Linked DNA regions of Roseiconus lacunae. The protein of the gene in region 2 binds, or shares a complex with, the protein of the main gene of each other region. Links are inferred from orthologs where the notes say so. Each region holds a gene or a part of one and is shown on either strand. Other genes may lie near its edges. The genes, in order: hisH and hisF.

The links.
Region 1: the proteins of hisF (region 2) and hisH are in contact, whole or in part, in a crystal structure (PDB 6RU0), measured with the Thermotoga maritima proteins. The link is inferred for Roseiconus lacunae from one-to-one orthologs. Residues at the interface, in WP_004080486.1 of Thermotoga maritima: Met1, Leu2, Ala3, Arg5, Ser40, Glu41, Asp45, Glu46, Ala70, Glu71, Ile73, Asp74, Ile75, Pro76, Phe77, Asp98, Lys99, Ser122, Gln123, Glu161, Thr195, Leu196, Asn247, Arg249, Glu251; in WP_004080484.1 of Thermotoga maritima: Asn15, Arg18, Arg22, Arg117, Leu118, Pro119, His120, Met121, Gly122, Trp123, Asn124, Asn134, Gly135, Tyr136, Tyr138, Val140, Tyr158, Glu180, Lys181, Ser182, Ser183, Lys184, Ile185.

Annotation. Positions count from the first base shown.
Region 1 is NZ_VSZO01000079.1:64,307-79,261, forward strand. Bases 7,759-10,721 are described here. They hold hisH (imidazole glycerol phosphate synthase subunit HisH), read left to right. Parts: upstream 7,759-8,905; coding sequence 8,906-9,538; downstream 9,539-10,721. Other genes in these bases: hisG (ATP phosphoribosyltransferase), read right to left, coding at 7,759-8,186; FYC48_RS25875 (phosphoribosyl-ATP diphosphatase), read right to left, coding at 8,289-8,630; FYC48_RS25885 (CAP domain-containing protein), read left to right, coding at 9,959-10,576; FYC48_RS25890 (hypothetical protein), read left to right, coding at 10,609-10,721. In the rest of the region: FYC48_RS25840 (outer membrane protein assembly factor BamB family protein), read left to right, coding at 1-661; FYC48_RS25845 (hypothetical protein), read right to left, coding at 826-1,239; FYC48_RS25850 (transglutaminase-like domain-containing protein), read right to left, coding at 1,677-4,028; FYC48_RS25855 (DUF58 domain-containing protein), read right to left, coding at 4,025-5,197; FYC48_RS25860 (AAA family ATPase), read right to left, coding at 5,422-6,564; FYC48_RS25865 (rhodanese-like domain-containing protein), read right to left, coding at 6,925-7,263; more of hisG, read right to left, coding at 7,317-7,758; more of FYC48_RS25890, read left to right, coding at 10,722-11,442; FYC48_RS25895 (hypothetical protein), read left to right, coding at 11,677-14,097; FYC48_RS25900 (hypothetical protein), read left to right, coding at 14,147-14,955. UniProt on the Escherichia coli protein: IGPS catalyzes the conversion of PRFAR and glutamine to IGP, AICAR and glutamate. The HisH subunit catalyzes the hydrolysis of glutamine to glutamate and ammonia as part of the synthesis of IGP and AICAR.
Region 2 is NZ_VSZO01000001.1:744,543-759,400, reverse strand. The notes cover bases 5,565-8,430. They hold hisF (imidazole glycerol phosphate synthase subunit HisF), read right to left. Parts: upstream 7,449-8,430; coding sequence 6,681-7,448; downstream 5,565-6,680. Other genes in these bases: purH (bifunctional phosphoribosylaminoimidazolecarboxamide formyltransferase/IMP cyclohydrolase), read left to right, coding at 7,668-8,430; FYC48_RS02565 (metallophosphoesterase), read right to left, coding at 5,709-6,647. In the rest of the region: FYC48_RS02585 (DUF1592 domain-containing protein), read right to left, coding at 1-2,101; FYC48_RS02580 (sulfatase-like hydrolase/transferase), read left to right, coding at 2,332-3,783; FYC48_RS02570 (leucine-rich repeat domain-containing protein), read right to left, coding at 4,277-5,407; more of purH, read left to right, coding at 8,431-9,236; indole-3-glycerol phosphate synthase TrpC, read left to right, coding at 9,252-10,082; FYC48_RS02545 (glycosyltransferase 87 family protein), read left to right, coding at 10,083-11,420; FYC48_RS28250 (transposase), read left to right, coding at 11,785-12,135; FYC48_RS02535 (glycosyltransferase), read left to right, coding at 12,444-13,283; FYC48_RS02530 (NAD(P)/FAD-dependent oxidoreductase), read left to right, coding at 13,286-14,659; FYC48_RS02525 (sigma-70 family RNA polymerase sigma factor), read left to right, coding at 14,725-14,858.

The DNA.
Region 1 (14,955 bases), on a different replicon or contig from region 2:
GAAGGCGACGCGATTGGGGCATGTGTTGTGGAGCCAGCCACTTGGCGAGCCGTTCTACGACACGCCATTTTTGATGGAATCGAAAGTGTTCCTGAATTCCGCTTACGGCAACCTGTTCGCGTTGGATGAGCAAACGGGGGCTCCGGTATGGGAAACCCCGACGGCTAGCGTTGCTGAAATATTGGGTGGGCTTTCGGGAAGCCTCTTTGTCCGATTGATGAGTGGCCATTTCGCTACGGTTGATTTGAAAGATGGTCGTATAAGTCATGTGCTACCGATTTCGAAGTCAGACTTTGTCGCCATCAATCGCAAAACCGATCGGTTATACCTGATCGATTCTCGCGGAGTCGCCCAGTGCATGCGTCCGGTCGGCAGCATCGCGCCAACGATCTTGCAACCTCATGACGCCGAAGTCGAAGAAGCGGTCGAGGAAGAAAAGACGCCCACCAAACCGGAAACGACCGAACCCGGAAGCGGTCCGTTTAACGATCCCTTCGGTGGAGGTGGAAACGATCCATTTGGCGCCGGCGGGAATTCCGGTGGAGGTGACGCGAATCCCTTCGGCGGCGGCGATGCCGGAGGTGCAGAGACGATGGATGATCCCTTCGGCGCTCCGGCAGGTGGCGGCGGTGACCCGTTCGGCGAAAATCCGTTTGGTTGATCGCACTTTTGGCTGATCGCACTTCGTTCTTCGTCTAGCGTTGAGCGAGCTGCGAGTGACAGGATTGGGAACAACACGCGCATAAAAAACCCCTTCGTCGTGACCGGCGAAGGGGTTTTGTTTGATTATTGTCGCCGGGATATTGTCGACGCCGGCGAATCTACTCAGTCCGCCGATTCTTGTTCGTTCCAGGCTTCGTCAAATTCAACCGCGTCGTCTTCTTCGCAGCAATCGAGTCCCAGCGTTTCGATCTGATCGTCGCTGAGTTTGTAGTAACCGAGTTCCTTGATGACTTCTAGGACTTCGCTGCAGGTCGGGAACATACGTCCGCTACGACGTTTATAGTCGTCCATCGCCCGCATGAATTCGATTTCAGGGTTGGAGTAATCGCGTTCGCAGGTCGTCGGATCAATATGACGACGGCGTTGCTTTTTTCGGCGTGGATTGGTCATCGCGCCGACGTCGGTTGCATTCGGGTCCCCGCTACGTCGCTCGGAGTCCGGTCGACGGCGGTCAATGGTCACGATCTCGTCCGAGGTGCTATTGACTGTTTGATTCGAGTCAGCGGTCGAGGGCATGCAAGTGTTCCTTGTGATTCATTCAAACCATCTGGCCCCGTGCGGTTACCAAGATCGGCGTGGTCAGTGAAACCGGTCTGGTAAGGTTTAGCGATGGTTTGTGCTGGTTGGCGGATGAACGCTGGGCCACAAAAAGTTAGCACGCGGATTAGGTAAGAAACTCCGATTGGCGATGGTTTTCGGTCTAAAGAAAGCTTGATGGTTGTGAAAAAGGTCCGCTCCTATCGATTGTGCCGGGACTGACGCGGTTTAGACATCGCCGGCAAACTTTGCGCAAGCATGATTCCCGCCCAGGAACGCTAGCAGATTGCCTGAAATGGTCCCACATGAATCAAGATCCGAGCCTGGAAGAAAGGTCTGCCCGGATAGCGCAACAGAACCGGAGTTGGCTTCGTGCGGCTGAACTGAAGTCCAAACCGGAAAGCGGTGTTCACTCACTAGAACGCAAGCGGCTCTGGCATTTGCCCCTGGTAGCGACGGTCAGCGAATTGCCGGTACCAACGGGCCGCCATTTTCAGTAATTCAGGATCCGTAGACGCTTGAGCCGCACTATCAATTCGACGTGAGAATTGGTGCAACGTTTCTCCGGGAAGACGCGTCAACGAGAACTTACGTACCTGTCGATCGACCTTGGCAAGCATCAGTCGGCTTTCATATTCCATTGGATCACCGCTGGCGAGAGCACGGCGTCGATACCGCAGCCAGAGCAGGATCACGACCATACAGAACAACGGCAGCTGAGCGATTTGAAAAATAAACGTCAGCGAGTCTGAGGTACGAAACGACAATACCCATCCGATCAAGCGCCCCAGTGCGGACTGGTCGTCTTCGTCGTTTAAAAAAGCGTCCGCCGAACCATCACCATCACCGACCAAGGAAACGTTGTCGTTGAGTGTTCGGTAGCGTCTTCCGACCGTTGCTTCGACCGGGAACCAACGCCCGCTGATTGCGTCATAAGCTTCCACCCATGCATGAGCGTCACGATTGCGGGCCACGTAGAATTCGCCGCTTTCACTGAGTTCATTGGCAACGTATCCGGTGACATAACGTGTTGGGACACCGACGGATCGCAACATCATCGCCGCCCCGGTTGCAAAATACTCGCAGTGTGCGGGGTGTTGTGTTTCCAGAAAGTGAACAACGGGATCGATCTCACGTGGGGCCGGGTGGCGATTGAGTGAGTAGCGGAAGTTCTTTTGAAAATGTTCTTCGATCGCTTTGGCTTTCGACTTGGGAGTCAAACGCCCATCGCAAACCGAAAAAGCAATCTCCTCGATGACCGGTCGAATCGACGGTGGGATTTGCATCATGATTTCTTTGCGGATCGGCGACAGTTGTTCCTGAGGTGGCCGTTCGCCGATTCCTAGCACGTAGGGCATTTGCGTATCGACGCCTTGAGCCACCGAATCGTGATGCGTTAGGGAGACGCCGAAAACAGAAGCCTCGATCCATTCGGTCGAAAGCGAAGAAAATACAAATTGGCCTTTCAACGGAACGTTATAGATCTCGACCGTTCCGATAATGTCTTCGTCGAGGTTTTTCCGTACGGGAAAACGACGACGATCCGGATCGTCCGCGCCGACTCGAACCTGAATTTCGGCCGGGGTTTCTGGGTCAAGAAAGCGAGGTTGAATCGATTCGACACCGACACGATCGAACCCGTACGCTCGGTCGGACATCGGCGACCAAGCTCCTTCGCGGTACGTGTCGAACACCGTCCCACGCAGGTACCCCGGCGCGTTCTCGGCGATCGCACGCAACGCAACCTCGGTCGGCTCTCCCATCATGTGGCGACGAATCTGTCCGAGTCGGCTACCACGGACATAACGTGAGCTACCGATCATGCTTCCGCCGGCAACTTTCTCCAACGAGTCGCTTAATCGATCCAGAAAGTCGATCCTGAATCCCGGTACCATAATATTGGCGAGGTGCCCGGCTGCGGTTGTCGACATCAAGAGCAGGGAAAACGCCAACACATAAAACAGCATTGGCCCGCGTACGTCACCGGAATTTGTCGACACCGTTGATGTGGGCAACGGAGCCTTGGCTTTATCATTCAGTCCCCAAACAAAACGTTGTTCGCGTGATTGCAATCGTTGTCGAAAGACCTTTTGGCGACGACGAATGGCGGTGTACAGTTGCCAGCGGCCGAGGATATGTTCCGATCCGATGACATAGCCGACCAGGGTTGCCAATGCCGCGACCAATTGACCGTTGATCGTATGGCTGACACCACCGCCGGTGACGGCCATTAACATCGCGATCAAACCAAAGGCCAGCATCGACGGATGACCGTGATAGGGGTACAGCGCCCAAAGGGCAAACGAAACGAACAGGGCACCGTGGGCGACCGCATCGACGATCATCGCCACAAAGTTCAAATTCGCTGATACATGAGCGTCGACGCGGGTCAGGATTCCGAACAATGTGATCAGCACCAACAAGATCGGTGCCGAGATCGCACGGATTAGCCGAAATCGTTTTTTGCGTTGCTGTCCTGGGTCGGGCCGCTTACCGGCGGAATTGTTCTTAATCGAAGCTGCGTCAGCCACTGAAACAACCTCACGTGTGATCGCTTCATAACCGCCCATCAATTGGACAATCGCGATCACCAACAATGCGGCACAGCTATAGGTCAGCAGCGTCAATCCGATCGTATTAAAAGTCGATCCGACAAAGATGGATTCCAGAAGCAACAAAATAGGCAGCACCCAGATCCGCCACCGTTGAACTCGAATATCGTCTGCCGAAATCATCTCTTTGCGACGATGGATCGCTTTGGACGTCATGACTTCAACTTGGCGTTAGAGGTATCCGCGTTCTGTTCCGGCATCGTTTCGATCTGCAAGTACTTGGCCGACGAAGGGAGCTGGCTTGCCAATTCGGACCGTTCAGGACTATTCAAATCAATCAGCGAAAGGATCAGTACCGGCTGGCGACGGCTTGCTTCGAGGACTTCAATGATTTCCTTCTCAGCCCGATGCGGTTCGATCGGTTCTGCCGCCGCCAGGCGGACCAGCATCGAATCGGAAGGCTCGATCGCCGATCGATTTCCATGGAATCCGTCTGGATCGGGTTGATCGGTCACGTGCAGAGCGAGTTGTACCCGGCGACTAGTAATTTCATTGATCGCCGTGGTCGCGATCGACATTAATCGTTCGAATTGCTGTGCGTGAGCGCTTAATTCGCCGGGCGATGCGTGTCGCGACTGCGCGGGTGGTTGCGACGTGTCGACGATCAGTGTGACCGACTGAATCGATGGCGATTGATACTCACGAACGATCGGACGGCCGAGCCTCGCCCAAGACGCAAAATCCCAGCGACGTACCGGAACGCCCACTTGATATTCACGATTGCCGATATATTCGACGGGTGCCCCGGCGACAAGTTGCTGCGTCCAATCGCCGATCTCGGCAAGCATCAATCGTGACGTCGGGTCATCATTTGGGTTCGCGGGAACCGGTGTAATCGCGATTTGCGTCTGGCAAGGAATCTCGGTTCGGCTGTGATAAAGGTGAAACGGAAACGATGACGAAACACGAAACGGTGGCAATTGATGGATGCCACGGGTGTCAAAACGCATCGAACCATGCCATTGGATCTGTCCGCCGCTGCGAAGGATCTGGACCGATACCGGAGGTGACGCGTCCCATTGGCGTAAGATCAAAGCACGATTGATCAGTCGCAAGCCTTCGCGGTGAAATCCGACTCTAAGATTAATCGCGGGAAAGTAGCGTGGATTGGTCAAGCGAACACTGAGCGAAAACGGTTCTCCCGCGATCGCGACCCGCGGCAACGTCACACTCAATTTAAGCTTCGGTGACATCGCGCGATTGATGGCGAACCCGATCAAGAGGATTGCCAAAAACAATCCCATCATGCCGCTCCAGGGGAAACCCCAGATCACATTTAGTGTCAAGAAAATACCAAGCAACGCGAACACTGACGCGTAGGTCATGCTATTGCGAAGCGAAAGGTAGCCTCGGAATGGCGCCAGGAGAAGTTGTAAGGTGCGGCGCCCGGCCAGGCGAAGGCGGGTTTTCAAGTGTCGCCGAAAAGCGTCCGGTCCCCCGTTCCGCAGACCCGCAGAGCGAACGTCATTCGGTCGAAGGTCGTTTGGTGAATGCAGACGCTTCGCGGAGGTGTCGCCTCGATCGGCTGCTTCTTGAACGCCGTCTCTGCTCACACAAGCACCTCGGTTTGACGTAAGATTTCATCGATCACCGCCGCCGCATCATTCCACGACGCGGACACCGATCGCATCGAAACACGGTGGGCGAGGACCGCGACGGCGACCTCTTGAATGTCGTCAGGTAACACGTAGTCACGCCCCCCCAAGACCGCCCGTGCCTGTGCCGCCCTCAGCAACATTTTTGATCCTCGCGGGCTACAGCCGACACGCAAACGATTGTCTTGCCGAGTGGCGCTGACGACATCAACCAAGTAACGCGCGACTTTTGGATCAACGCTGACTTCACGTACCAAACGCTGGAGTGCGGCCAGTTCGTCGCGATGCATCACCGGTGTTAATTCGCTCGACGGATCCTTGGCCGCTTGGTCGAGTAACAACTCCACTTCACTCTCGACATCGGGATAATCCATCGACAATCGGAAAAGGAAACGGTCGAGTTGCGATTCTGGTAAGGGATAGGTGCCTTCAAACCCACTCGGGTTTTGCGTGGCGATCACGATGAAGGGTCGCTCGAGCTGATACTGAGACGAATCGATGGTCACCTGTGACTCGGCCATCGCCTCGAGCAACGCGCTTTGTGTTCGCGGTGACGCACGGTTGATTTCGTCGGCGATCAAAAGGTTACAAAAGATAGGCCCCCGACGAAAATGAAACTCACCGCTGGTCGGCTGAAAAATCGCACTCCCAAGAATATCCGAAGGCAACAAATCGGGCGTGCATTGAATCCGTTGAAACTCAAGATCGATCAGTGACGCGATTGACTTTGCCAGCGTCGTTTTCCCCACACCCGGGACGTCTTCGAGCAGCACCGAACCCTCTGCCAGAATACAGGTGAGCACCGAGTCGATCACATCCGCTTTTCCACGGATCACCGACTGCAATTTCTCACGTACCAGTTCGATTTGGTTGAGTAACAACTGGGCTGTTTCGGGATCACGTTTCGAGCCATGGTCGCTGCTTACTTGCGGCCCATTCGAAGAGGGCTGAGATTCGTTCTGACTGGCTGATTCCATTGCTTCGCTGGTTCGCGTTGTGGCGTCATCATGAGGTGGATCCGATCGCGGCGATGCCCGCTTCGCGGACGCGGGACCGTGGGGTATCTCGGCACCGGAGTGACTTTGTCGAGTGAACACGGTGGTCCTCCGTTCGAGCTGGACACGCCACCATCGTACCGCCGTGAACAGGTCACCGCGACTCGATAAAAGTTGGACGTGATCGGATTTCAGAGAAGTAAGAAAAGTTGGCTAAGTAAGATGCCAAAGCACCTCGCCTTGTCAGCCGGCGGCACTCGCCACGGGACGTTGATTGTTTTGCTCGGTCGACTGCCTTGTCCGTTTAGTCGTTCGTAATCAGGCTCGCCGCATTAACGTTGCCTCGCCAGCGGCACCGATTGTGGTTGGTCGCGGATTCGGTCGGCAGCAAACGCGAACCGCCCATCGAAATCAGGATGCGATTGGTAACGTTCACAGTCCATTTTTCGGGATCGTTTGTTTTCAATAACGGGGGACTTCTGCGTCCACCTCAAGGCTCCAGGCGTCGATACCGCCAGCCATGTTTTGTGTCTGACCGAATCCCCTGCCGCGCAGTGCCTGTGTGACTTGCATGCTGCGGCCACCGTGATGGCAATGGACCACGATTCGCGAATCGCGATGCGGTTCCAATTCCTCGATACGATCGAGAATCTCGCCCATGGGGATCAGCGTGCTGCCTTCGATCTTTGCCGTCGCGTACTCTTCGGGCTGGCGGACATCGAGCAATAGGAAGTCTTCATTCGCTTGACGTAAAGCCTTTACGGATTGGACATCAATTTCGATCGGCAATTCTTCAGACATTTTTTTATTCGGGCTCGAGAGATGGATTGGCAAGACACTGATAGTCGGCAGTTTTACAGTCGGCAATTGGAAATCGTCGTCTGGAAGATCGCCGTCGCGCCAAGACGTTCGAGTTTTTCCATCACGTCGATAATCTCGTCTCGGCGGACCATCACACGAACGCTGCGCAACGTTTCGTCTTCGAGTGTCCCGATGGTCGGTGAATTAAATCCTGGCGTGATCTTCTCGGCGTCGGCCAGTTTGGCAAGCGGGACATTGTATTCCAACAACGCGAAATCACGGGCGATCACGACACCTTCTAATCGCCGGACGACTCGGTTTGCCATTTCCACGTCACGGCAGCGATCGTTTTGGATTAACACCGTTTCGTAAGAACCGATTTCTTCCAGGACCCGCAATCGGTTGGCCGCCAACGTGCTTCCCGTTTCGACCAGGTCTACAATCGCATCGGCGACCCCCAATCCGATCATCACTTCGACGCTGCCCGAGAGCGACACCATGTGTGCGAGCGCATTGTGCTGTCCCAAGTAAGCTTTCGTGACCGACGGAAAACTTGTCGCGATACGTTTCCCATCCAACTCGTTTGCCGATTTGATCTCGCTGTCTTCGGGGATGCAGATCGCTAACCGGCAGCGGCCGACGCCCAGCCGCATCCGAGTGGAGACATTCGCGTTGGCTTCTTCGACTAAGTCGCTACCGGTGATCCCCATATCGATTGCACCTTCGGCAACGAGCGTGGGAATGTCATCGGTTCGCAGAAAAATCATGTCAATCGGCAGACCTTTGACTTTGGCAAACAGGCCGCGATTCTGGCGACGAAAATTAAGCCCCGCTTGGGCGAGAAGTTCTCCCGAAAGTTCGCTCAGTCGACCCTTGCTTGGAATCCCGATTCGCAGGTTGTTATTGAGTAATCCCATCGTCATTGCTTCATTCTACTCTGTTCTGTTATTTCAATTTCGTTCGCACCGATTCGCAGACGTTTGAAGTCGCTTCACCGAAGTTGAGTTGCGATCGGTGGCGGTGTTTTATTGCGAAGGTTTGCGACTGGCCTTTTCGCTTAGCCCCGAGGTGCCTTCGCGCCGCGCTAATTCGGCGGCGACTTCGTCCAGCTCAACACCTCGGTAAGCCAGCATGACGAGCGTGTGATAGATCAAATCGCCCGCTTCGTAGACAAAGTGATTGCGTCCTTCGTCACCGGGTTCGTCGGCCGCCTCGATCAATTCGGCAGCCTCTTCGAGAATCTTCGCGCCAATTTTTTCACTGCCGCCGTCCATCAACTTCGTCGTGTATGACCCGGCGGGACGGGTTTCGGCTCGTTCGGCAAGCGTTTTCATCAGGCGATCGAGCGGCATTAATGAGTCGGGCATCAGGCGTTCCGGTGCTCCAGTTTTTCGTCAGATCGGTTCATTCTGGTCATTGTTTTGCAGCGGATCGTAAATCAGACGAGCGATTCCGTCCACCTTCCCACCGGGTCGCTCCGTTTTAGGACGGACCAGACCAGGTCCGGCGAGGGGCATCTCAAGTCGATCAGGCCTTTTCGTGCGACCGCTCAGTGCCAATCCCCGTACTGGGCGGCGAACGGGTTTCGGTTTAACGTGTCCTAAAATCGGGTGGCCGAAATTCTTCTTTCGAGACTTGAACCATGATCACAATCGTCGACTACCAAATGGGGAACCTTCGCAGCGTTCAAAAAGCGGTGCAACGCGTCGGCGGCGAGGCCAAGATTTCATCAGATCCTCATGAAATCGCAACGGCCGATCGGTTAATCCTGCCCGGCGTCGGTGCATTTGGTGACGCGATGGCGGAAATTAATCGACGTGATCTCGCGACACCGATCCGCGATTTCTGCCAGACCCGGCGTCCGTTCTTGGGAATCTGCCTCGGCCTGCAATTGCTTTTCGAAGAAGGCTTCGAGCACGGAACCCATCGCGGACTGGGCATTCTTTCCGGCGACGTCGTTCGCTTTGAACTGCCCGAGCACTTGAAAGTCCCACATATGGGGTGGAACACAGTCAAGAAGCAGAGTGATTGTGAGTTGCTCGAAGATATTGGCGATTCGTCCCACTTCTATTTCGTGCACTCGTTTTACGTGCGGCCCTCCGATCCATCGGTCGTCGCCCTGACCTGTGACTATGGCGGCGACTTTTGTGCCATGATCGCCCAGGGTAACTTGTTTGCCACCCAGTTCCACCCCGAGAAGAGCCAGTCGAATGGGCTGCAGCTTCTCCGTCGCTTCACCCAACTCGCCAGTCATTCCGGAGCACCGACCGCGTGATCGCGGGGGAAGCATCGGCTTTGAGCAGCGACATCGTGTCGGGATGAATGAGCGACATCGCGAGACACCATTTTTCCACATCTCGGAAACTCCGCGATGGCTACTGCGGATAAGGCTGCCAGGTCGACCCATTTTTCCTGGTCTAACAAACGGCATTAAAAAAACTTGCTTGTTGTGAGCCGGCGCAACTGCTGTTCACACCAAAAGTTCTGTCGTGCCAAACAAAATCGGCCGCAAAACTTTCGCAGGTCTCCCAGCTTTCCCCCTTCCCGTTGAGCGAAGTATCGCAATCCTTTGCGGCCGCTGATGGCAAGCGTCAGTGGCTGACGCGTGTCGGGGCGGTGTTCGAGCTTCGTCGCGACGATTTTCGCGAGTGTCGAAGGCCGGCTCCCATTCCGTACTCAACGATGGAGACTGTTTGTGTTCCTGTATCCCCATGTAAGAATCCTCAACCTGTTTGCAGCTGCGATGGTCATGCTGCCGATGTTGACTACGTCGGCGATCGCACAAGACGTCGTAGCGAATTCGCCTCGCTCGGCCGGGCGTGCGACCACGTTAACGAATTCAACGGTTGTGACTCCGGGGCGATATTACTGCTCGCGGTGCCAAACGTGGCACCAACGTCAAGTGTCGACCAGCGTTGCGCCGCAAGCGACCGCAATTCCGCAAACCGCCGGCAATGCGGTGAGGCGGGTAGCTGCGGGGTCGGCGGAGGTGTTGCGGTCGTCAGCCGGCATCCAAAATGTGCTGTCGGTCTTGAATCGTCAGCGATCACGTCAAGGATTGCGTAGCCTTCGACCCGACCCGGCTTTGCAGGCGGTTGCCGAACGCCGTGCTCAGCAGATGGCGAGCATGGGGACGAAGTCGCATCCACCGGGATCGTTTTCGCCTGGCCGATACGAGGGTGTCGGCTGGTCCAGTTCCTACTCGCCCAACGGGGTTTATGCGTGCTATACAAGCGATCCCAGCATGAGCGTCGCCGGGGCGGCAATGGCGACCGGACGAGATGGCGTCTATTTCGCAGTGGTTTACCGCTAGTTGAAACTGGGGGCATCGACCGCCGCGAATTGATGGCTTGGGTGTCGGCGATGTTCGCAGGAATCCAAGTGGTGGGCATGAGATTCGATTCGCTGGCTGCCTCGCCGCCGATGGCATCGGCGATGTCGAACGATCAACCGTTCATGTCTGCCGAGCAAGCTCGGCAGACGGTCCAAGAATTAATCGATTCGAGCTTGCAGTATTGCCCTCGAGCTTACGAGGGCGATAAGCACTGGGGCGACACGAAGAAGGTTTGGGCGGGGATTCGCGTTGGACGTGAGGGGCTGCGGATCACGACGCATCGGCGTTGGAAAGAGGTCAAGCATGGCCTGCAAACTAAGTACGAAGTCTCGCTACCGGGAGACCCGAATGCCGCGCCTCCGATTTATGTCCAAGTCCATTCGGTCACTCCGAATCGTCCGCTCGACGGTGGTCTTTGCCACGGTTGGAAAATCCACACGGATTTAATCGCGCCGCTGGATTTTAAGGCCCGTATTGAGCGTTGGACGCGAGGCCTTCAGTTCTACAGTGTTGAGGTGACTGGCAAAGTCAAACTCGGTTTGAAACTGGTAGGACGACTTGATGCCTATCCCGATTACGGGGAGCTACCGCCCGCAGTAATCATCGATCCATCGGTAGAGAAGGCCGATCTGACCTTGATGGCCCTGGACGTTGATCGGGTCAGTAAGCTCGGTGGCGAGGTCGCTGAGCAATGGGGAGAACTGGTCGAAAAGATCACCCGGGCGGTCCTGCTGGATGATTTCAATGAGCGATTGCCCGACAAATTGAACCGAGCGATCGACAAAAAACGTGATCGATTGCGACTTTCTATCACGGATTGGATTCGCAAAATCCAACCGTCTTAGCAGGGAGAGCCCGCTGTTAACGGCGGATTTCGTAACGCAAGGCGGCGACAGGAAACATTTGTGCCCGCTTGGGAGGACCATTCCGGACCACCCCGCGGCCGAGATTTTCCGTCGGTCCCCAGGTACGAAGCGGGGGAGATCGAGGTAGACTCTCGTCTGGACCTGCTATTCTTGTGGTGAACGATGGATATAACTGCTTGCCCTTGCTGTCACGAACTCGTCCGTGTGGCCTCCATGAAGGTGCCCGCCGACTGTGCGATTCAATGTCCTTGGTGCGACGAGGTTTCTGCCGCCGAACGATGGCTGAAACAATTGCCGCCGATCGCGACGATCGTTTATCCCCAGGGTGGGGAGACCGGCCTGGCATTGCCTCCCGACGTGTCGGGTATGGACGAACACCTACAGGGTACTCAGGGGCAAAGCCCCCTCGGATGCGACCTCGCAGGACCTGAAGCCGCCAGCCCCGGCGCTTTTTGCCACGGTTCTGGCGAACAAGAGGCCGCCGTCGCGAACGGGGCGGATCGCTCAAGCCGGCGACTCGCCGCTGACTCCAGCAACCTCACCCTGGATGATCTTTCGGCGACATCCCTTCGTCAGGATGAATTGGTCGAGAAGGTCCACCAGGAGCTCGAAAGTCTTCGGCATGATGGGCCGCCCAAGGACGGGCCCAGCTGGACAACGCCTTCGGGCGACCAGAGTGATGCGACGTTCGAGTCATCGCCGAGCCACGATGCGATCGCCGGAGACACTGCCGCCGGAGACACTGCCGAAGGGGACATTATCTTAAACGACACCGCCGATAGCACTTCCGTCTCATTTGCCGAACCGATCGCGATCACCAAAACGCCGGCAGAACATTCGCAAGAAGATCTCGTCGCGGATCCTGCACCGAGCGAAACGCGACGGCCGACGTTGGAAGAAATCGAAGAAGCTTGGGCGGAAAGCGAGTCCTATTCGAAAGCAGATGACGAGGATGGAGACGGCGAGGATGTCATAGAAGGCGACGCGTTCGGATCTTCGGACGATGATTTTGATGCAACGGTGTCAGATGAGGATCCGAGCTTTGATGACGAGCTTGAGCAACTTGCGCTACGCGATCGACACCAGGCGACGCCGTTTACCTTCGACGAAGACGATCGTCCATACTATCGTCAGAACGGTTGGGGGAAGCGCCGGCAGAGCGCGATCCGGTTTTTCAAGATCGCCGCGCCAAGCCTGATGGCTTTACCGATCTTAGCCTACATCCTGATCCTCGCCAAAGTCGATCTCGGATTCTATCCGTTCGATGGCTCCAGTCACTCAGCGATGGTCCAAGGGAACGCGTCGTCATCCGGTGCTGATGATCTTCCAGTTGCGACATCCGCTAACGATGATTCAACGGGGGCGTCAGTGTCAGACCATGATTCTGACATGGAAGCCGCTGATACTGGCAAAACGAAGGATGACGAAGTCGACTCCCCGGCGCCTATGTTGACCACATTATCAGACACGCGCGACAACGTGTCCGGCGCGACGAACGAAGACGTGGGTGATGGTTGGATTGCGAGTGACAAGCAGGCAACTTCGATCAATACCGATCAGTTTCAACCAACCAATGATTCCGTGGTTGCCGTATTGCCGTCGTCGAGTTGGGCGGCTTCATCGATCGACACCGACAATACGATCGCCGGTGTGACCGACAACGACGATGGCTCCATCGTAGAGCTGATACAGTCGATTAAGACGGACGTCGAGCCGGTCGATGACTTGGACGGTCAACCAAGAAGAACCATCGAAATGATCGCCCGCGAGCAAGCGTTGCAACGTCACAAACGTCTTCATCAACCAACATCGCCAGATCGAATCGAAAGTGACGCCTCGGTTGCGGCCGACCAATCAGATCTTGCCTCGGAATCTCATTCGCCCTCGCCCGAGTTGGTCATCGATGATGCGGTTCCCCCGATCACGTCCGAATTGACCAACCCTGTCCGACAAGCGAGTGCGGAAGCGACGGTCGGCATGAGCTTTCCGCCCAGCGAAGCGTTACCTTTACCCGAGCGAGCAGATCCGATCGAGCCGGCCGAAGTAGACACGCAAACCACAGAAGCGACCGCACCGGATGAGCTGGAAACGAGTGAACGAGCCCACGGCGTTTCCGAAGGCGGTACGTCTGAGGGCAGTACGTCTGAGGGCAGTGGAGCCGAGGTTGTTTCGGTCAGCGGCGACGCGGCGTTGCTCGCCTGTCAGCAAGTCGTTCGACAATTGGAAGCCATCGGTGCCGATCACCTGTCGGATCGTGAAGCAACGATGGCGACGGTGAAAGCCTACCGAAACGTCTCGCGTTTGGCTGATTTCGTTGATGAGGCGGATACTCCCAAGCTTGATGCCGTATTCGAGGCCCTCGCCGACGAAGGAACGCTTTCTGAACTGGAATCACTTTGTGCCGCTTGGATCGACTGGCCAAAGCGGCAGACAAAAGGAATCTTGTTAATCGGAACGCTAACCACCAACGGTAATTCGCGAGCATTTGTCTTGGGTGATAAGACACGCCTGAGCATCGTCGGCGAAACAAGTCTGGAAATAAACGACGACGAACGATGTATTGCGCTTGCTGAAATTGTTTCGGGTGAATCTCCGGCAAGTGTGCGCCTCATTCGAGTCGATGCGGTGCCATAGATAAGCCGGCTTGCGGATGAACCTCGAATGAAACTGGACTTGAGTCACGATGAACAACGATGTGAAGCCAGAGCCACTTTCCGGCTCTGACAGTGAGACATCGCTGCTGGGCACGCTCACCTATGGCTTATCGTTGCCCGAGCGTACCGCGCGAAGTGCTTCGGCCGTCGTCGGCGGGTTGGTGAACGAAACAGCTGGCTGGCTAATTCCGGTGGCCTTTCGTTCGTCGAAGACTTATGCCGCATTCATCGGACAAGCACTCGACATGATGATTCACGATGTCGGTGGGGTCGCCAAACAGCAAATTTCTCCGCAGCAGAACGAAGAGGCCGCACTGGCGCAAAAAGCTGTCGGCGGACTGCTCGACTTGGCCGGAGCGGCAACGCTGCACCTTTCTCCGCTCACCGTCTTGGCCGTTTTCAATGACGTCGCCTACGGTTCCAGCCATTACCTCAAGCGACTCAGTGAAGAACTCAAGCGTGAGGGCATCATCGACGAATCTTCAAGCATCGACCGAGTTTCTGATCTCGTAGAAGCCTTACAGAACACCGGCCTACGTGCCTCCAAAGCAGCCGAGGCTCCGCCGATGAGTTTGGAAGCGATGACCAGCACCATCAGTGAGATCGCGGCCCAGGTCCAGCAAGTTGACCCCAGTCAGCTTATTCCGCAAAGCGAGGTCACACGGATGTGGCAAGAGATGGAAGTGGCGGCGGGCCAATCCGGCGTCGGGATCTGGGATGTCAGTACCACAATGACCATGTTTGCCATCGACCGTCTGTCGCTTTCGACACGCGGTGCACTTTCGACGGTGCGTGTGGCAGGTAGCTTGCTTGATGAACACCTGTTCGCACACTACAG
Region 2 (14,858 bases):
TGAAAGATTCCATTGCGAAACCCGGTGGATCGATCTTTTGGTGGCACGCCCGACAATTGTCCGCGTTGCGATGTTTGTCCAGCAATTCTCGCAATGTTGTCGCCCCGCGGATGTCTGGTTCCACGCCTGGAATTCCTGGCGGGGGCGGCGGAGGTGTGACCCCGGCGATCCGTTCCATCACCCAAGCCCCGCGTGTCACCGGCGACGTGTTGGTCCCATTGGCGGTGACCTTCAAGATGCTTGCTTGAGCCAACAAGCCGCCGCGGATTGAATCGTTCGGCAAAGTGACTTTGCGAATCTGCGTGCCACGAACGTCAGCATTTTCCAGACCGTAATGTTCCGCCAAACGTTCGTTAAGCATCGCGAATTCGGGGGCGACTAGCGATCGCGCCGGCAGGTTGGACTCGATGACCTCTCGCAAAAACGCCAGCGTTTCTAGCGGCATCGAATGGCGAAGGAATGGATCGTATTCGGGGAAAAGTTTTTGATCGGGTGCGGTAAAGTCGATTTCGCGAAGGTCGAGCCAACTGTTCGAGAAGTCAACCAGGAAGCGTTCGAAACGTGGGCTGTTCATCAAACGCTCGGTTTGTATGCGAAGCTCACCGTCTGCCGTAAGCTTGCTTTCGCGAGCGAGTGCGTCCAGGGTTTCGTCGGGACAGGTCCGATGCAGGAAGTAGGACAGGCGATTGGCGATCGCATGGTCATCCAAACGACCGGGCGATTCTTGGAAATACAAGAATCCCGGCGAGCACAGCAGTGCGGTGATGGCGGTGCGCAAGGATTGCTCGATCGATTCACCGTCTTGCATTCGCTGCGAAAACAGATCGACGTAGGGTGACAGTGCTTCCTCTTTCATCGGCTTTCGCATTACCGCATCGGCGACTCGGCGGAGCGATTTCCGAGCCAACGAATTCGGTTCGTCGGCTTCAATCGAAAACTTGGGGACATACCAACGCTTCAGTCGGTCACGCGGATTCCGGGGCATGACTTCCTGGCGATCGATACCGGAGAAAATTAGTTGATGGCCACGGCTGGGAAACTGTTCGAGCAACGGGCCTTCGAGAAATACCTCGCCGATCGCTAACCCCGGCCCGGCATGTTCGTCAATGCTCGCTTGCTTGTAGCGATTCGGATGGGTGATACCGTGAGGCTCAATCGCGATCATGTAACGTCGCTCGATCCAGGCTTCCAATTCGATGGTTGTTGGTTCCCCGGGCGGCAGCCGAAAGTAACCATAAATCGGCTTTTCGCTGCCTGCGGCGAAACTGGTTCCGCCAACACTAAAGGTCACCGGTTGGTCGCTTTGGTATGCATAGCCGGTAATTCGAATGCGATAACGTCCAGGGCGCTCGACGTTGGTGTTGCGAAGCATCCCGGAGGGATAGCCACCGCCTTCGAAACGAACCATGTAGTCATCATCGAGCAACTTCCATGCTGACCCGACATGCTTCTCCGCTTCACGGGTGTCTTTGTACCAAGCCGAAATTTGATCGACGCTGGGCCGTTCATTGGATGTTGCGATCGCGGCATCAAGTACCTTGGATGCGGCATCCATGTAGCGTTCCAGATGCACCATCGACAGTCCCAACGCTTCGCCCACGTTATCGAATTCATGAGACCGCGCGTCTTCGGGAAGCAATCCGGAGAGCTCCAGTTGTGTGCCGAACAGATCGTTCATCGTGTTCTGGTACTCTTGCCGATTCAGCCGCCGCAAAACAGTTGATCGCCGGGACCGATGGATTCGTTCCAGTGGGACGCTTAATGTCTCAAGGAAAGACTGTCGTTGTTCAGGTTCCGGGGGATTTCCGTCGGGCGGAGGCATTTCACCCGATTGCACCCGGTCATGAATGGTGACCCATTTGGCGAACACTGCTGGGTCTAAGAGGTCTGTCGAAAGTTCATCGAGGGCAAGCCCGCCTTCGTGTTCCCCGTCGGCGTGACAATCATTGCAGTGGTTCTCGAAGAACGATTGCAGAGAACGTTCAAACCCAGCGACTTTGTCAGACGACGCGACCTCATTCGCTGATACAGGTGTCACAACGTCGGTCAACACGAGCGCCGATGTGATCCAAACCATCGCGAAGTAAATCGTTTTTGTCATCGATCGATTGATCACCGGTGGAATCGAAGGTCTGCTAAGAAATATAACACCGCAAGGCCGCTGCCCGATGTTCGAGAGCAGACTGCCTGCGGTAAATCCTGTCTCATTTACGATGAGCTCCGAATCGGGTTTGTATTGTACTTTGCTTGCCTTGCAAGCGTCGAATCCGCCGGAAATCCTTTGACAATCCGGCGTTGTGCCGATGCCAGACATTTCAGGTGAGTTGAGCTATGATGACGTCATCTCACGCATTCCCTTCGCCTGTTTTAGTTCCAGTTGCAGCCTGTATGCCCGCTTCACCACCGAACCTATTTCGACTGGCTCTCGCCGCCTTGGCGGTCGTAACGCTTGGCCCTGCGGCACGAGTTTCCGCGGCGGCTCCGGACATCATTTTGGTGATGGCCGACGACATCGGCATTGAAGGTCTGGGGTGTTATGGTGGGCGTTCCTACAAGACCCCCAATCTTGATCGACTGGCCGCCGGCGGTGTGCGTTTCACTCGGGCATACTCGCAACCCTTGTGTACCCCGACTCGAGTCGAGTTGATGACCGGACTTGATAATCACCGGAACTGGCAATCATTCGGGATTCTTGATCCCCAGACTTGGACGTTCGGTCATGCGATGAGCGAAGCTGGGTACGCGACGGGAATCTTCGGGAAATGGCAGTTGCAATCGTATGACCCACCGGATTATCCCGGCGGCACGCATCGACGCGGCACCGGCATGCACCCCAAGGATGCCGGGTTTGACGAGTACGCATTGTTTCACGCACTCGATACCGAAGACAAAGGGTCTCGCTACGCCAATCCGACGATGTTGGAAGGCAAACGTGGGACCGACGGTGAATTGAAAACCTATCCCGGGCGATATGGCGAAGACGTTTGGGTTGAAAAGATCCTTTCCTTCTTTGACCGTCGGAAAGACCACCCGCGATTCGTCTACTATCCGATGGCATTACCGCACTGGCCATTTCAGCCGACACCTGATTCAGAAGAATGGAATCCCGAAGAGCCGTCGTTAACTGACCTGCGTTTCGCGGGCGACATGATCGAGTACATGGACAAGACCATGGGCAGCTTGATGGACGGGCTTCGAAAGCGCGAGCTTGAACGCGACACGATCGTGATTTTCTACAGTGACAACGGAACCCATCTCGACGTAGTCTCAAAGCTAGACGATGGCCGAGCGGTCGCCGGCGGAAAGGCAACGCCACTGCAAACGGGGATTCATGTTCCGTTGATCGTTCATTGTCCCACACGGTTCAAACCCGCGGTCCGCGATGGCATCGTCGAAGCGTCGGACTTCTTTCCAACGCTGTTGCAGATGGCCAAGGCGAAGCCGCAGCCGGAGCAGACGTTCGACGGGGTCAGTTTTTTGCCGTTGTTGACCGGGCAAGCCGAGGCAACTCGCGACGCCGCGTTCTTTTGGTATGACCCTCGACCCGGCTGGGACAAGGAACGTTTTTCACGTCATGTGTTTGCGTTGAACCAGACCCACAAGTTGTTTCGAAACGGAGGACTTTATCGGATAAATGATCCGATCTTGTCGGAAACGTTCGTCGAATCTGAAACTGCCGGCGACACCGCATCGCGGCGGCAGTTGCGAGCGGTGATTGACAAAGCGATGGCTGGCGTCGAAGAGCCGCCCTTGGTCGACTCGTTTGGCCGCAAAACTAAGTAAACCACCGCGGCCGAAAAGCCCCGATTGCAGGTAGGCTTGTAAGCCGGGTTCTGTACCCAAGCGATGCTTGGGCGGCGACCATTTATCTGTGCGCGACGATTGCTCGTCGCCTCAATCGCGACCTACCCGGATGTCATCGTGAAGCGGACAACTTCTGCACCCTGTTTGGTCTAGCTCCGGATGGGGTTTACCGAGCCAATCGAGTCACCTCGACTGCTGGTGCGCTCTTACCGCACCGTTTCACCCTTACCACGCATTTGACGGGCGAGCCCATCAAATCGTTCGGCGGTCTACTCTCTGCTGCACTTTCCCTAGTCTCGCGACCGGTCGACGTTATCGACCATCCTGTCCTTCGGAGCCCGGACTTTCCTCCCGCCGGCGCTAAAACCGTGCGAGCGATCGCCCCGCCTACTGCAATCGGGAAGCTTGCTAAGATGAACGATTCGATTCATCGAGGCAAGGTTCATCCGCCAAACATTTTTCGTGCCGCTAGTCACTTGCCCTCGACATACTCCAGTTGAATCTCTGTCGTGGGGAGCGAATCTTGAAGGCCATCGACACCCGCTTGCGTGACCGCTGTCCGCGTGACGATCAGTTTGCGGAGCTGTTTTAGGTTGGCAAGACGGGGCATTCCCGCATCGGTGATCTTGGTGCTGCCGAGGTGCAAGAACGTGAGCGATTCGAGCTTACCGATCCCTTCCAAGGCGGCGTCGTTGACATCCGTCTTATCGACATTCAGCCACTGGAGTTTGTTGAGCTTCGCCAGCAATCCCCAGTCACCTTCGCCAACGCCGGTGGCATAAAGATTCAGTTTGACTAGATCTGAGAAACCGGCCAGCTCGGTGACGCTGGCCGAATCAATTTTTGGGCAATCGCTGATGTCAAGCTCGGCGATTCCCTTGACGGAAACAAGTTGCCGGATCGTTTCGCCTGACAAGTCGTTCGACGCGAGACGCAGTTTTGTAAGTTGATCGAATCCTGCCAGTGTTTCAGCCGATTGATCGGTCAGTGAAGTGCCCGCCAGGTAAAGCTCGCGAAGTTCTGGCAACCCAGAGAGCGACCGAACGCCTGCGTCACCGACCGGCAAGAAGTCGAGCGCGATGACTTTCAAGCTTTTGATTTGGCCGAGGGCCGAAACGCCATCCGCGGTGACTTTCGTTTGACCATCGCGTCCGGACAGTTTGATCGCCTTTAATCGCGGCAGGTTCGACAACGCAGAAAGCCCCGCATCAGATATCGCACAGCCGCGTAGATCGAGGTTTTCCAGCGTCGTGATTTTTCCAATCTCTGCCATCGTCGCGTCATCGGCATCCGATCCGGACAGCAGGACGCTACGCAGTTTTGGCAGAAGCGATAGCTGGCCGGCAACATCGCCGACGCTAGAACCACGAAAGCTCACTTCGATAATTTTGTCATTCCCATCGCGACGAACGCTGACCGCCGCCTTCTCGACTTGTGCTGCGATTGGGACAACATCAATCGCCGATTGGTCGTCTTCGGAAAGCTTTTTCTCGGCGGTTGGCTCGGTACCGTCTTCGGAGGATCGATTCGGCTGGCATCCTGCGCAGGTCAATCCCAATAACAGAGAGAACAGCAAGCCGGGGTGAGAAAGGCGAAGGGACATGGGGTGGGATGCGGGGGGCTGAGGGGCTAAAAGCTGGGGACAGAGTCAAACGCGAGCGACGCACCAGTGTAGCAGCCTGGTCGTCCGTCACGAATCCGCGCACCGCCGCGTAGATTTTGAATTCAGCGAGCCCGGCTCGTGCTTCGACACTGTCTAAAATTTGAGTTAGCCGATTGGCGTTAGCCACGGTTTCGGCGCAATAAATTAGCCGACTGGTATTAGCCACGGTTTCGGTACAAGAAACTGGCCTAATGACCGTCGGCTGGTCAGTCGAACCCGATCATGTGGTCTAGACAGAGCACTAGACATTCCAGTGCCGATTCGCTTGCTTGCGAAAGCCGCTCAATCGCAACTCGCCTTTGGGATCGATTTCCAAGACCGAATACCCATTGTTTTGCTCACCCGATCCCTCGACCATCGCGACCAAGGTGCAGTAATGGATGCCGTTGATCTCGTTCAAGTCATTCGCGTGGCTGTGGCCTTGGAAGACCGCCGCAACATTGCCAGATGATTCGAGAATCGTCCGTACGTCAGCATTGTTTTTGACACCATGGCTGTTACTGACGTCCAATCGTTGATGGGCAAAGACGATGACAGGTTTCGTGTTGGCTTTTAAATCTGCTTGCAGCCATTGCAACTCTTCGTCCGAAACGTTTGCGTCGGTCCATTTGAAATTGCGGCGACCGTACGGTGTCCCATCACTTCGGAAGCAGGCGTCGAGGATGACGAAGTGAATGCCACCGCGATCGAACGACTTGTATGACTTTTCCTGGCCGACGGAACCAAGGAATTCGTCTTTGGTCAACGTGTCGACACAGTGATTGCCAAGCACATAGTGACGGTCATCGGCGATCGCGGAGTATTTCCGGTTGATCGTTTCAAGATAACGAAGCTCGTCATCGACCGAGCTTGCCGCATCTATCAAGTCGCCGAGTTCGACCACCAAGTCGACGTTTTGTTGTTCGAATTGCTTGGCGGCTTCGTCCAGCTTACCGAGCGTTTCCCGATAGTGGCGCGAGCCGACGGGGGCTTTGTCGGCGTAGTGGAGGTCGGTGATCAAGCCGACCTTCAGCGATCGCGCGCGATCATCAGTTGTGATGTCCTCGGCCGCCGAGGTTTCTGGCAAGCCCCATGGGGAACTCAGTTGTGCCGCAGCGAGTGTCAGCACGCCGCCTGAGAGAGTCGCCCGCCGAGTCAATTGGAATCGCCGATTGGATTGTGTTTCGCGTTCGGTCGTCATCATTCACTTCTCCCAAGGGCAGTTGCTGTGCGATCAAATTCTGACAGGGATACCCGCGTCTCGCATGATTTGTTTCGTTTCTTCGATCGTAAATTGTCCGAAGTGAAAGATGCTTGCTGCCAGTGCGGCGCTGGCTTTGCCTTTGATGATGGCATCGGCGAGGTGCTGGGGGTGTCCGGCGCCACCGCTCGCGACGACCGGGATCGAGACCGCTTCGCTGACCGCCGCGGTGACGGGCAGGTCATAGCCATCGCGGGTTCCGTCGGCGTCCATGCTGGTCAGAACAATTTCACCGGCGCCGAGCGATTGGACTTCCTTGGCCCACGCGACGGCCTCCAGCCCGGTGGGTTTGCGACCGCCATTGATATGAACTTCCCAGAATTCTTTTCCATCTTTTGTGACCCGTTTGGGGTCAATATTGACGACGATACATTGGCTACCGAATCGATCGGCGGCGCGACGGACGAAATCGGGATCTTTGCAAGCGGCGGAATTGATGGAGACTTTGTCGCAGCCGGCATTGAGCAGGTCGCGAACGTCTTCGATGGTGCGAACGCCGCCGCCAACGGTCAGCGGCATAAAAACGCAGTCGGCGGTCCGCCGGACAACGTCCAAGATGATGTCACGTTCTTCGTGGCTGGCGGTAATGTCCAGAAAAACCAATTCATCGGCGCCCTCGGCTTCGTAACGGCTGGCCACCTCGACCGGGTCCCCGGCGTCCCGCAAATTGACAAAGTTAGTCCCTTTCACGACGCGTCCACCATGGACATCAAGGCATGGAATCACTCGGGCAGCTAGCATCGGGCGGGATCAATTGTGGAGTAAAGAACAGGTCTGCAACCGCGTTATATGAAAACGGACAGACCGTTGAAACCTCCGTGCCGGTTGACCGCATGCCGTGTCGCGAATTTAATTTGCTAAGTAATCCATTGTGACTCAAATTTAGCTGCGGCGAGATTGTTGCCGAAGCGAGCGGCGGTTCGCCGTCCTTTCCCCCTCGAATTCCTGGGTTTGTATTCCGTGTCAAACGTCACTCCGGTTCGCAATGCCTTGATCAGCGTTAGCGACAAATTGGGCCTCGCCGACCTCGCAGCCGGATTACAACGAGCGGGGGTGAAAATCTACAGCACCGGCGGAACCCGCCGACACCTCGAACAGTCTGGGATCGAAGTCCTGGACGTGGCCGAATACACCGGTTTCCCGGAAATGCTTGACGGTCGTGTGAAGACACTTCATCCCAAGGTCTTTGGCGGAATTCTGGCCCGTCGTGATCGCGATGATCATCTCGAGTCGATCAAGGAGCACGGGATCGCCACCTTCGATCTGGTGGTCGTTAACCTGTACCCCTTCGCGGCAACCGCTTCACGACCGGGCGCAAAATTCGAAGAGTGTGTCGAACAGATTGACATCGGCGGACCGAGCTTGGTTCGTGCGGCCGCGAAAAACCACCAAGACGTCGCCGTGGCGACCAGTCCCGAACAATACGGCGAACTCCTCGAACAGCTCGACGCCGGCGGAACGACCCTCGAACTGCGGAAGCAACTCGCCGCCGACGCCTTTGATCACACCGCGGCCTATGATCGAGCGATCGCCGATTACATGCGTGGCGATAAGATCGCCGGCGAGTTTCCTTCGGCGATGCACCTCTCGCTTCGCAGAAAGACTCAATTGCGTTACGGCGAGAACCCTCACCAGCGAGCCGCCGTGTATGCCGACCCAGCCGTTCGCAGCGCGAATTTGGTTTCGGCGCGTCAGATCAGTGGCAAGGAATTGTCGTACAACAATTTGTTGGATCTCGATTCGGCCTTGGAAATCGTCCGCGGTTTGGCGACGCCGGCTGTGTCGGTGATGAAGCACAACAATCCTTGTGGCGCGGCGACCGATGCCAACTTGGCGACCGCGTGCAAGAAAGCACTCGAAGGCGACCCGCTGAGTGCGTTTGGATCGGTCTTGGGGATCAACAAAACCGTCGATGTCGAAACCGCCGAAGTGCTCTGCCAGCCGGGGCTGTTTATCGAAGCGATCGTCGCGCCTGATTTCGAAGCCGGCGCGGTTGGGATGTTGACGACGCGCCCACGCTGGCGGGAGAACGTACGACTGATGCAAGTCGGTATCCTTGATGACCCACCGCCATCGGTCAGCCGTCGTTTCATCAGCGGCGGCATGTTGGTTCAGGATTCCGATCGGATGACCAGTCCACGGTTGCAGTGGGAAACGGTCACGGACACCGAAGTCGATGACGCCTTGTGGGATGACATCGCGTTCGCTTGGGAAATGGTGCGGCACGTCAAGAGCAACGCGATCGTGTTAGCCGCCGATACGTCGTTGATCGGAGTCGGTGCCGGACAGATGAGCCGGGTTGATAGTGTTGAAATCGCAATCGACAAAGCCGGCGATCGGGCGAAGGGTGCCGTTCTCGCCTCGGATGCGTTTTTCCCATTCCCCGATTCGATCGAAGCGGCGGCCGAAGCGGGCATCGTCGCCGTCATCCAACCCGGCGGATCGCGACGTGACGAAGAAGTCATCGAAGCGTGTGATAAACATGACATCGCGATGATTTTCACCGGTCGTCGACACTTCAAACATTGATCTCGGCCCACAACGATGACCATCCTTGACGACATCTTGGAAAAGACTCAGTTGACGATTCAGCGGGATTCCGCTGCCGTCTCGGTCGATGACTTGGAAGCTCAAATCCGAGACCTGCCGCCCTGTCGTGATTTTCACGGCGCGCTCGCTGCTGGAGACCAGGTCAACGTGATCGCCGAAGTCAAACGCGCGAGCCCTTCGGCGGGACTGATCCGCGATGACTTTGATCCCGTCGAGATCGCCAAGGGGTATGTTGCCGGCGGAGCATCGTGTATCAGCGTTTTGACCGACGAACCATTTTTCCAAGGTTCCCTCGATTATTTGCGCCAAGTTCGCGCGGCCGTTGATGTGCCGTTGCTTCGCAAAGACTTCATCGTCGATCGTTATCAGTTGCTGCAAGCTCGCGCCGCAGGTGCGGACTGTGTGTTGTTGATTGCAGAATGTTTGGATGCGTCCCAATTGATCGAATTGCATCAAGCGGCGGTCGCACTGGGGATGCAAACCCTGATCGAGTTGTTCGAGCCGGAAAACCTGGGTGCCGTGCTGGCAACGGGCACCAAGTTGATTGGGATCAACAATCGGAACCTGCGGACGTTTGTCACCACGCTGCAGCACACGCTTGACCTGTGTCCCAAGATTCCGGCTGACCGTTTGATCGTCGGTGAAAGTGGCATTCGGACCCACGATGATTTGTTGCACCTTGCGACCGGTGGCGTGAAAGCCGTTTTGGTCGGTGAATCGCTGATGCGTCAGCCCGATGTAACCCTCGCGGTGAAGCAGTTGCTCGGACGCGATCGCCAACAGTCTGAAAGTACGCAAGTTTCGTCCGGTTCGGACGCGTCCTAAATGCGTTGGGTCACGCATCACAAGCCGCTTGCCGTTCTGGCTGTGATCGCCTTCCTGGGGTTAGTGGCTGTGACCGCCCTCCGCGTTGTCAGGCAATACCAACTTCCCGGTCCTTTTGATTCATCGCATCAAGGGATGTGTGACTTTCACAACGGGATCTATTTTCCGGCGCGAGCTTTGATCGCCGGGGTCAGCCCGTACGGACAAGGCTACGCCGACAGCTATCCCGTTGCTCGTCAAATCCCGTTCTTCTCGCCGGGGATATTGCTACTGCACACACCGCTGGCGATGTTGCCCCTTCATGTCGCCGAAGTCATTTACTTTGTCTTTAGCGTCGCTTTAGTGATCGTGATCGCCATGGTCTCGGCGGCCGCAGCCGGCAAAGGCGGCCGAGTCGAATGGGTGGCTTCGATCGCCGCATTGCTCGTCGCCTCACGTGGCGGTCACATCACATTGTTCGACGGCTATTTCACGTTTGAGTTGGTTCTCGCGACGCTACTGGCAATCCATTGGGCGGATGAAAAACCGGGCCGAGCGGCACTCGCCTTGGTGATCGTGTCCGCAAAGCCGACGTACATCATTCCACTCGGATTCTTGTTGCTCGCCCGAGGAAACTTGAAAGCACTGATATTAGGCGCCGCAACCAGTGTGGCGATCGCGCTGGCGCCGTTTATGTATCTGGCCTATCACGAAGGCGTGCGAGAAACCGGCCAGGTGGATTTGGGGGCCGGTGTGGCAAAGTTGCTCAATGACATCGCGACGACCCAGCAAGTGCACATGACGATGCCGGACGAGTCTCCGGTGCACTCTTGGACGCGGCTAGATTTGTTGGCGTCGGTGTGCAAGTGGACGCGGTCGGAACCGAGCCAGTGGACTCACTTGTTCGTGATGTTTGCGCTGTTGTTTTGGCCGATGGTTGCTTTCGTTATGCGGCGTCGCCAGCAGATCGACGATGGACTTGGCGGTGCGACGGGGGCGATGATTCTGTTGGCCGTGCTCACCAGTCTTTATCATCAGTCCTATGACGCGATGTTGTTGGTCGTTCCGATCACCGCCGCGATCGCCACGCCACCAGGATACTGGGCTGCGACCGGGATGCATTTGCGTTGGGGGATAGCAGCATTGATGTTGTTGCCACAATTCAATTTGCTATCCACGCAAAGCTTGCTCACAAAGCTAGATCTAGGACCAGCGGCCTACGCTTTCGCCACCGGCTTGAACGGTTTGGCGATTGCCTTCGCGTTATTACTTGTTTGCTACAGGGAACGTTCTTTCGCAAAATCGCTGCGCGGCAAGAGGTTTGGCGAACCAAAGTCGCCTTTCGCTCCGCGAAAGTAGCGTGTCTAGAATATGATTCGCAACTTTTGCGAAGCAAAAGGCGACTATGAATTTGGAGGCAAAAGTGAATCTTGGCGAGTTGTTCGACCCCAGGGCGTCACTTTCGATTAGCGAACATTATCGACCACACTGGTCGCAAGCAGGGGCAATTGTTTTCCTCACCTTTCGAGCGAAAGATTCAATTCCACGTGATGTTTTGCAACGATGGGAACGAGAAAAAAACGAATGGATCGTGCGTCACGCCCATGCTGATCCGCCGTGGCGGAATGCACTGCCCACATTGTCTCCCGACCTTCGAAATCGGTTCAAAAAGGAATTCAATCGATGTCGAGAAGATTTTCTCGATACTTGCCATGGAGCATGTGTGCTTCGCCGTCCGGTTCTTGCCAAAATCGTAGCGGACTCGTTGCTCTATTTTGACGGAGTCCGGTATCGCATGGGGGACTTTGTTGTGATGCCCAACCATGTTCACCTAATGGCAAGCTTTGCATCGGAAGATTCGATGGGTGCCCAGTGTGACTCCTGGTTGCACTTCACCGCGATGAAAATTAATTCGCATCTTGGTCAGAAAGGGAAGTTTTGGCAACAAGAGCCTTTTGATCATTTGGTCCGTAGTCCGGAGCAGTATCAATACTTGAGACGATACATCCGCGACAACGGGGCGAAAGCGAAGTTACAGAAAGACGAGTTCCTCTATCGGCGTTACGAGCCATAGTCGCCTTTCGCTCCTGTGCTGTGAACCTACCAAAGTCGCCTTTCGCTCCGCGAAAGTAGCGCCCGGCGCGCAACTTTTGTGGAGCAAAAGGCGACTCTAGGCGACTGCGAAGCAATAATCCGAAAGCCAGCCGTGGGGCCTTCAGGCCGCCCTTTGCGGGTGTGGTGGTCGTTAGATTTGAAACGATCCTTTCTATTGGCCTGTCTCTTTCGACCGTGTTAACTCTCGCAGCTTGCCTGTCGCGGAGGTCGGGCTACACTGCGAGCCACTTTGATCACGATTGACACCATGTTTTAGCGAAGGGATCCATGGCCGATCCAGTTCTTTCTTCAACCGAAAAGCACACGCCCACACTTGCGTCGAGTGTCGCCGCGGCGACCGAAGTTCGCAGCGAAAGATTTCGTCCGGCGAAAGCAATTCTTGCGCTACCCGCTTACAACGAAGAAGAAGCGTTACCGGAATTGCTCGAACGCGTCGGTGAAGCGTTTGCCGACAGTCACATCCCCTACGAAGTCGTTGTCGTCGATGATGGAAGCAGCGACAGCACGGCGCAGATCGTGTCGCAAATGTCGTTTCAAATGCCGATCCATTTGATCCAGCATTCGGAGAACCAGGGACTTGGGCCAACCATCCGTGACGCCTTGAAAGAGGCGGTCGATCGTGCCGGCGAGCGCGACATCATCGTGACCATGGATGCCGACAACACGCACCCACCCGGGCTGATCGATCGCATGGTGCAAATGATTCACGAAGGTTGCGATGTGGTCATTGCGTCACGTTTCGAGTCGGGTGGCATTGCGGTAGGCGTACCGATCGAACGACATTTTCTTTCCGTCGCGGCGCGGGTGTTGTTTACCTGTTTGTTTCCGACTCGCGGGGTCCGTGATTATACATCGGGATACCGGGCGTATCGCGCATCGGTCATTCGCCAGGGGTTCTCCGATCATGGCGACGACTTTGTCAGCGAACGGGGATTCTCTTGCATGGCCGACATCCTGCTGAAACTTCGCAAGCAAGGCGTGCTGTTCGGCGAAGCCCCGTTGCGGTTGCGGTATGACCACAAAGGGGGCGCCAGCAAGATGCAGGTCTTTAAAACGATCGGGCTCACCTTGAAGCTATTGATGCGTCACCGTTTGGGAGGCCGCTAAGGGTGGTCGACGAAGCCAATTCATCGCCGCCGAAACGACGTTGGCTGGTGATCGGTGCGGGCGTCATGGGCTTGAAAGTCGCCGACGAGTTGATCGCGAAGGGACAGGACGTGACGATTGCCGAAGCGGCGCCGACCGTCGGCGGATTGACCAGCGCGTGGAAGCTGGGCGATGTCACTTGGGATCGCTTTTATCACGTCACACTACTAAGCGATTCGGTGCTACGCGAAAAGCTACGCGACCTCGATCTTGAAGATGAGATCCGCTGGGTCGAGACGAAGACTGGCTTCTATGCCGGCGGCGAGCTGTTATCGATGAGCAACACGCTTGAGTTCCTGCGTTTCAAGCCACTCTCACTCTTTCAACGCTTGCGCCTTGGCGGGACCATCTTCTTGGCGTCCAAAATCCGTGACTTTCGATCGATGGAACGGCAATCCGTGGAAGCTTGGTTACGGCGATGGTCGGGACGAGGGGCGTTTGAAAAGGTCTGGCTGCCATTGCTGAAGGCAAAACTTGGCGATGCCTATCAAAAGACATCGGCCGCGTTCATTTGGGCGCACACCCAGCGGATGTACAAGGCACGTCGTAGCGGCGCAAAAAAAGAGATGTTTGGTTACGTTCCCGGTGGTTACGCTCGCATCCTCGAAACCTGGACCGAGCAACTGGCATCCAAAGGGATGCGTTTGTTGCTCGGTCATTCCGTTCGCGAAATTCGAAAGCTGGACAATGACACGGATGGATCGCGTCAGATTGAAGTCGACTTTCATGACGCATCATCGCAGATCTACGACTGCGTCATTTCGACGATCGCGTCTCCGTTGATCGCCAGACAATGCGTCGATTTGACGGAGCAAGAAAAGCAGCAACACCGATCGATCACCTACCTCGGCGTTGTCTGTGCTTCGCTACTGCTGAAAAAACCAATCAGTGAGTACTACGTCACGAACATCACCGATACCTGGGTGCCGCTAACGGGGATCATCGAGATGTCGACGATCGTTGATCCGGAACGCGAGCTGGGCGGCCATCATCTCGTTTATCTGCCAAAGTACATGACCGACGATCATCCGGATTTGGCAGAACCCGACGACGACTATCGCGAGCGGTGTTTGCAGACACTCGAGAAAATGTACGATCATTTTTCCCGTGACGATGTCCTGGAGTTCAAGGTCGCACGGGCAAAGTATGTCGCCGCGCTTTCGACCGTTGACTACAGCACTCGTCTGCCACCGGTCGTCACGAGTGTGCCAGGGTTATACGCGCTAAATTCGGCGCATATCTTGGAAGGCAACTTGAATGTGAATGAGACGTTGCACCTAGGAGCGACCAAGTTTCATGGCGAGGTCTGGCCGGACTTCGTGGCGACGAAGCATTAAATTCAGAGAAAATTCTGTCAGCCGGCGTTAGATTGTCGCCTTCGACCAGACTTACACTGGTTGAGATGACAAATCCAGAAACACGACCGAGTTTGATCGTTCGCTTGCCGGACCACTCTGACCAGGCTGCTTGGTGGTCATTTGTTGAACTGTATGAGCCGTTTTTGCGGCATTTTGCCCGTCGCCGCGGGGTTCCAGA